2 regions of the Ancylobacter terrae genome follow, and region 2 is predicted to be linked to the other one. Evidence: predicted binding sites of a transcription regulator. Region 2 holds the regulator's gene; the other holds the start of a gene.
What was found. Region 2 encodes PhoB, which activates phosphate uptake and scavenging genes when phosphate is short. Its sites were predicted from a motif close to TGTCATNNANCTGTCAT; they were not measured.
Positions count from the first base shown of each region.

Region 1: a site for PhoB is predicted at 1,482-1,498, ahead of ACEUEL_RS02255 (YdcH family protein). Genes of this name have one in related genera too.

Region 1 is NZ_JBJGXH010000001.1:481,961-485,358, reverse strand. It holds gene ACEUEL_RS02270 (protein-disulfide reductase DsbD domain-containing protein) at 1-329, shown strand, start outside; gene ACEUEL_RS02265 (peroxiredoxin) at 445-930, shown strand; gene ACEUEL_RS02260 (YdcH family protein) at 1,127-1,333, opposite strand; gene ACEUEL_RS02255 (YdcH family protein) at 1,526-1,705, shown strand; gene ACEUEL_RS02250 (propionyl-CoA synthetase) at 1,929-3,398, shown strand, end outside.
Region 2 is NZ_JBJGXH010000004.1:156,065-159,462, forward strand. It holds gene ACEUEL_RS19230 (nitrile hydratase accessory protein) at 1-243, opposite strand, end outside; gene ACEUEL_RS19235 (SH3-like domain-containing protein) at 246-608, opposite strand; gene ACEUEL_RS19240 (hypothetical protein) at 608-922, opposite strand; gene nthA (nitrile hydratase subunit alpha) at 919-1,584, opposite strand; gene phoB (phosphate regulon transcriptional regulator PhoB) at 1,710-2,411, opposite strand; gene phoU (phosphate signaling complex protein PhoU) at 2,425-3,138, opposite strand; gene pstB (phosphate ABC transporter ATP-binding protein PstB) at 3,158-3,398, opposite strand, start outside.

The DNA of each region.
Region 1 (3,398 bases), on a different contig from region 2:
CGGCGGTGCCCGACCCGGCCCCGATCGCCGCGCCGGGCGCCACCGGCATCGACGCCGTGACGCTGGATGCGGCCGGCGGCCCGCCGACGATCCGGGTCGAGGCCCGCGTCGCCGACGGCGCCCGGGCCGATCTCTTCGTCGAGGGCCCGAACGAGGACTGGGCGCTGCCCCTGCCCTCCCGGGAGGATCTCGGCAATGGCCGCGCCCGCTTCACGTTGCCCGTCGACGGCGTGCCGCGCGGGGCCGATATCCGGGCGGCAACCCTGCGGCTGACGCTCATCGATGCCGGCCGGGCGATCGAGGTCACCTCGCCGCTTTCGGGACGCTGAAAGGGCTTTCCGCGCGGTCGGAAGTGGCTATGCTGCCGCGCCGGCTGGCCGGCGCCGTGCCGCTCCGGCACGACCCGCCGCCCCCGCTTTTTCCGCGCATGAAAGGAACCAGACCATGACCATCAAGGTCGGCGACACGCTGCCCAACGCGACCTTCCGCGTCAACACCGCCGATGGCCCGGTGGCCAAGAGCACGGACGAGATCTTCAAGGGCAAGAAGGTGGTGCTGTTCGCCGTCCCCGGCGCCTTCACCCCCACCTGCCACAAGAACCACCTGCCGGGCTACGCCGCCCGCGCCGACGAGATCCTCGGCAAGGGTGTCGACCTCATCGCCGTCACCGCGGTGAACGATCCCTTCGTGCTGGCCGCCTGGGAAGGCGTCTCGAACACCGGCGGCAAGATCCTGTTCCTCTCCGACGGCAATGGCGACTTTGCCAAGGCGCTCGGCCTCGAGCTCGATGCCTCCGGCGCCGGTCTCGGCCTGCGCTCCAAGCGCTACTCCTCGGTGATCGAGGACGGCGTGGTGAAGGTGCTCAACGTCGAGGACGTGCCGAGCAAGGCCGACAAGACCAGCGCCGACGTGCTGCTCGGCCAGCTCTGAGAACGGTTGGCCGGCGCCGTGGGAGGGCGTCGGCTACGGCCTCGTTCCGCTCACGCCGTCATGGCCGGGCTCGTCCCGGCCATCCACGCCTCGCCGATGGCGTGACGCAGAGCCTCGACGCATTGGGACGGGCCCCGGGATGGCCGCACTCTGGCGGCGATCCCCACCCCAATGGCCCTGCCCGCCCTTCCGGCCCTCACGCGATGATGTCGGGCGTGATCTGGTCGTCGATGATGCCGATGCGATCCTTGAGCTGCAGCTTGCGCTTCTTGAGCCGCGCGAGCTGAAGCTGGTCGCTGCCCGGCACCGACTGCAGCGCCAATATTGCCGCATCGAGATCGCGATGCTCCTGCCGCAGGCGTTCGAGGAGCGCCTTGAGCTCGCGTTCCTCTTCGTCCGTCATCTGCCCTGCGCCCGCACTCACGATTCACCCCGGCCGCGGCTGCGGCGGCCCCGAGTATCGCCGCGCCGCCGCTCCGCCGCAATGTCTTCTGCACCGCACGATGATGCTGCATCGCAGCGACTCGTTTCGTCGACAGGCGGGGGCTTAAGTGACACACTCATGACGTCACTTCGAGACACGGAGACAAGGCCCATGTCCATGCAGGCGCATGTCGCGGAGTTGCAGCGTCGCCACCAGGCGCTCGAACGGGAGCTTCGCGAAGAGCTGGCACATCCGGGATCCGATGAAACGCGGATCGCCGATCTCAAGCGTCGCAAGCTGCTCCTCAAGGATGAAATCGTCCGTCTCACCGAAAACCAGACGGTGCATTGATCGCCCCGCGCGGGGCACGCCCTGCGCACGGTACCGGCCATGATGCGCCGGCGAAGGACAAGCCGCCGGTCCCCGCGACCGGCGGTTTTTTATGCGCGCCACATGCCCTTCACGACGATTCGACCAACGTCGTACGCAATTGAGCGCGCTTGCCTTTCCCCGGCGCGTCGGACTTTTGTGAAGCGTACCCACAACAAGAACAACATGCGCGGGAGAACGCCCCATGAACGACGCCACGAGCAACCGGTATGCGGCAGTCTACGAGCGCTCCATAACCGACCCCGAAGGCTTTTGGCGCGAAGCGGCGAAGGCCGTCGACTGGATCGCCGAGCCGCGGGCGGTGTTCGATCCCGGCCTCGGCGCCTATGGCCGCTGGTTCGTCGGCGGGCTGTGCAACACCTGCCACAACGCGGTCGACCGCCATGTCGGCGCCGGGCGCGGCACCCAGCCCGCGATCTACTATGACAGCCCGGTGACCGGCGCGAAGCGCACCGTGACCTATTCGGAGCTGCTGGCGGAAGTGCGCACGCTCGGCGCCGTGCTGCGCGATCTCGGCGTCGAGAAGGGCGACCGCGTCGTCATCTACATGCCGATGGTGCCCGAGGCGATCGTCGCCATGCTCGCCTGCGCCCGCATCGGCGCCGTGCATTCCGTGGTGTTCGGCGGCTTCGCCGCGGCCGAACTTGCCACCCGCATCGAGGACGCCAAGCCGAAGGTGGTGCTGTCCGCCTCCTGCGGCATCGAGCCGAGCCGGGTCGTTGCCTACAAGCCGCTGCTCGATCTCGCCATCAGCATGTCCGCGCACAAGCCGGAACGCTGCGTCATCCTGCAGCGCCCCGAGCTCGCCGCCAATCTCCAGCCGGGCCGCGATCTCGACTGGCACGAGGCCCGCGCCAAGGCGGCCGCCGGCGGGCGGGGGGTCGACTGCGTCCCGGTCGGGGCCACCGATCCGCTCTACATCCTCTACACCTCCGGCACGACCGGGAAGCCCAAGGGCGTGGTGCGCGACACCGGCGGCCACATGGTCGCGCTGCGCTGGACCATGGAGGGGCTCTACGGCGTGAAGCCGGGCGAGGTGTTCTGGTCGGCCTCCGACATCGGCTGGGTGGTCGGCCATTCCTACATCGTCTACGCCCCGCTGCTCGCCGGCTGTACGACGGTGCTGTACGAGGGCAAGCCGGTCGGCACGCCCGACCCCGCCGCCTTTTGGCGGGTGATCGAGGAGTACAAGGTCTCGGTCCTGTTCACCGCGCCCACCGCGCTGCGCGCCATCAAGAAGGAAGACCCGGAGGCGCTCCTGCTGAAGCGCCACGACATCGCGTCGCTGCGCGCACTGTTCCTCGCCGGCGAGCGGGCCGACCCCGACACGGTGCACTGGGCCGAACAGAAGCTCGGCGTGCCGGTGATCGACCATTGGTGGCAGACCGAGACCGGCTGGGCCATCGTCGGCAACCCGTTCGGCCTCGGCGCCATGCCGGTGAAGGCCGGCTCGCCCACCGTGCCGATGCCCGGCTATGCGGTCGACATCGTGGACGAGGGCGGCCATCCGGTCGGCCCGAACCGGATGGGCTCGATCGTCATCAAGCTGCCGCTGCCGCCCGGCTGCCTGCCGACGCTGTGGCAGCAGCCGGACCGCTTCCGGGAGAGCTACCTCGTCGACTTCCCCGGCTACTACAAGACCGCCGACGCCGGC
Region 2 (3,398 bases):
CGCCAGCAGCGCCGCCTCGTCGACCAATCCATGGTCGGCGAGCAGGGTGGCCGCCGCCTCGAACCAGCTCTGGTAATAAGGCTCGTCCGCGTGGGCATGGATCCGGGTGCTGAGCCGCGCGGCGAAGTCGGCCCACTCGAACAGGCCGCGCTCGTGCAGCATGACCACGATGGCGAAGATCTGCGCTTCCCAGGGGGCCGCGAACGCCTCGGGACGGTCGAGGTCGGGCAGAGGCGCGCGCACGCTCATGGTTCGCCGGCCGCATCCGGCAGGAGGTAGCTGTCCCACAGGTCGATCAGCAGGCTGTCGACCGGCGAGGCATCCTCGCCCCAGAGTTCGCGCATGGTGAAGCGCACGCTGTAGCAATATTCGCGCGTAGTCTCGTCGCCCAGCGCGCGTAGGTCTGGCAATGCGTAGAGTCCGTGCACGCGGTCGATCACGCCCCGCCGCCCGCGGCAGTAGCGCGGCAGGCGGGTGTGGGTGAGCGGGTTGATCTTGCGTGTCAGCACGCGCTGGCCCGGGAGGAAGAGCGGGCGGCGCGCGGCATCCTCCACCCGCGTGGTCGCCCCGATCCTGAGCAGGTCGAGTATCTCGCCCGGGCCGAGCATCAGGCGCCTCCCCCGAGCCGCGCGACGCACGAGCGATACTCGGCCTCGTCGATGATGCCCTTCTGGAGCAGCACGCGGGACACGGCGAACCACCATTGCTCGTAATAGGGTCGCGTCAGGTACTTGACCGGCTCCAGCCGCTCGCGCGACTGGCGAAACTCGTCGTCCGAATACATGGCGCCGATGGTCACCATGAACAGCGCGCACATGCGCCGTTCCCACTCGGTCTTGAAGACCGGCTCGCGCCCGTCATAGCCCTCCGGGACGACGCGGCCGAAGCCGTCGAAGCCGCCGCAATCATGCATCGAGTTCATCGTGCGCCCTCCGGCGGGAGCGCCTCGGTGACGCCGATCATGCTGTCGCGGGTGACGAGCGCGGCCAGCGTCGCCTCGTCCATCCCCTCCGTCCCCGCCGGCCGGCGCGGCAGGACGAGGTAGCGGATCTCGGAATTGCTGTCCCAGACGCGGATCTCGGTGCTGTCCGGCAGGCGTGTGCCGAACTCCTCGAGCACGGAGCGCGGATCGCGGACGACGCGGGTCCGGTACGGCATGCTCTTGTACCAGACCGGCGGCAGGCCGAGCACCGGCCACGGATAGCAGGAGCACAGCGTGCAAACGACGATGTTGTGGACCGTCTCCGTGTTCTCGACCACCACCATGTTCTCGCCCTGGGCGCCGGAATAGCCGAGCTCGGCGATAGCCGGATTGGGGTCGGCGAGCAGTCGGCGCCGATAGTCCGGGTCGCTCCACGCGCGCGCGATAACGCGGGCGCCATTGCGCGGGCCGATCTGGTTCTCATAGAGGTCGACCACGGCATCGAGCGCGGCCGGATCGACAAGGCCCTTCGCCGACAGCAGTTCTTCCAGCGCCTTGACCCGGGCGCTGATCTCGATGTCCGCCATCGCGTTCAGCAGGGTGTCGGCGGAATCCTGATGGTCGTGATGATGGTGGTGGTCGTCGTCGTGATGGCCTGCCATGGCTGCCCGTCGTCGCTGCGCTGCCCAGCATCATTATGCGAGAGCTTATCGCAGCCGTCGACGTCGCGATGCGCGAAACCGCCAGAAATCGCGCACGCCATTTTGTTGGGCAGAAACGCCTCGCCTCAATGCGTGCGGGCGAACATTTCGTTGAAGGAATAGCCCGAGCCCCGCACGGTGCGGATCGGGTCGGGCTGGCGGGCGCGGTTGAGCGCCTTGCGCAGGCGCCCGACATGCACGTCCACCGTGCGCTCGTCGATGTAGACGTCCTGGCCCCAGACGCCGTCGAGCAGTTGCTCGCGCGAGAAGACGCGGCCGGGCGACTGCATCAGGAACTCCAGCAGGCGAAACTCGGTCGGGCCGAGATGCAGCTCGCGGCCGGCGCGGTGCACGCGCTTGGTCTCGCGGTCGAGCTCGATGTCGCCGGCGCGCAGGAGGGTGGCGATGTGGTCGGGCTTGGCCCGGCGCAGCAGCGCCCGCACCCGGGCGACCAGCTCGGGCACCGAGAACGGCTTCACCACATAGTCGTCGGCGCCGGTGGCGAGGCCGCGCACGCGCTCGGATTCCTCGCCCCGCGCGGTGAGCATCAGCACCGGCATGCGCTCGGTCTCGGGGCGCGCGCGCAGGCGCCGGCACAATTCGATGCCGGAGAGGCCGGGGAGCATCCAGTCGAGGATGACGAGATCGGGCACGCTCTCGCGCAGCCGGGTCTCGGCCTCGTCGCCGCGCCCGACGCTCTCCACCGCGTAGCCTTCGGATTCGAGGTTGTAGCGCAGCAGCAGGCTGAGCGGCTCCTCGTCCTCGACGATCAGGATATTGGTCGGCATGGGATGCCCTGCCTTACGCCGGGAACGCCACCGAGGTGATGCTGGTCGTGTCCTGCTTGGGGCGCTCGTCGGCGAGCACCTGGCCGGTCACGAGGTAATGCACCGTCTCGGCGACATTGGTGGCGTGGTCGCCGATCCGCTCGATATTCTTGGCGCAGAACAGCAGATGCGTGCACAGCGAGATGTTGCGCGGGTCTTCCATCATGTAGGTGAGCAGTTCGCGGAACAGCGAGGTGTAGAGGATGTCGACCTCGCCGTCGCGCCGCCAGACCGCGATCGCCGCGTCGCGGTCGCGGGTGGCATAGGCGTCCAGCACCTCTTTCAGCTGCTCCAGCACGATGCCGGACATATGCTCGACGCCGCGCACCAGCTTCTGCGGGTGGAACTCGCCGGTCAGCGCCAGCACGCGCTTGGCGGTGTTCTTGGCGAGATCGCCGATGCGCTCGAGATCATTGGCGATGCGCATGGCCGCCACGATCTCGCGCAGGTCGCCGGCCAGCGGCTGGCGGCGGGCGATGGTGAGCACCGCCTTTTCCTCGATCTCGCGCTGGAGCAGGTCGACCGGGCCGTCGAGGACGATGACCTTCTGGGCGAGATCGGCGTCGCGCTTCACCAGCGCCTGCACCGAATCGGCGACGAGCCGCTCGGCCTGGCCGCCCATCTCGACCACCTTGCGGCTGAGGTCCTTCAGGTCGGTGTCGAAGGAGGAGACGATGTGCTCCGTCATGGCGTGATCCTCTGCCGGCTCAGCCGAAGCGGCCGGTGATGTAGTCGCGGGTGCGCACTTCGCGCGGATTGGTGAAGATGTCCGAGGAGACGCCCACCTCGATCAGCTCGCCCAGATAGAAGAAGGCGGTGAGGTCGGCGCAGCGGGCGGCCTGCTGCATGTTGTGGGTGACGATGACGATGGTGAAGTCCTGCTTCAGCTCGTCGATCAGGTCCTCGATCTTGGAGGTGGAGATCGGGTCGAGCGCCGAGGTCGGCTCG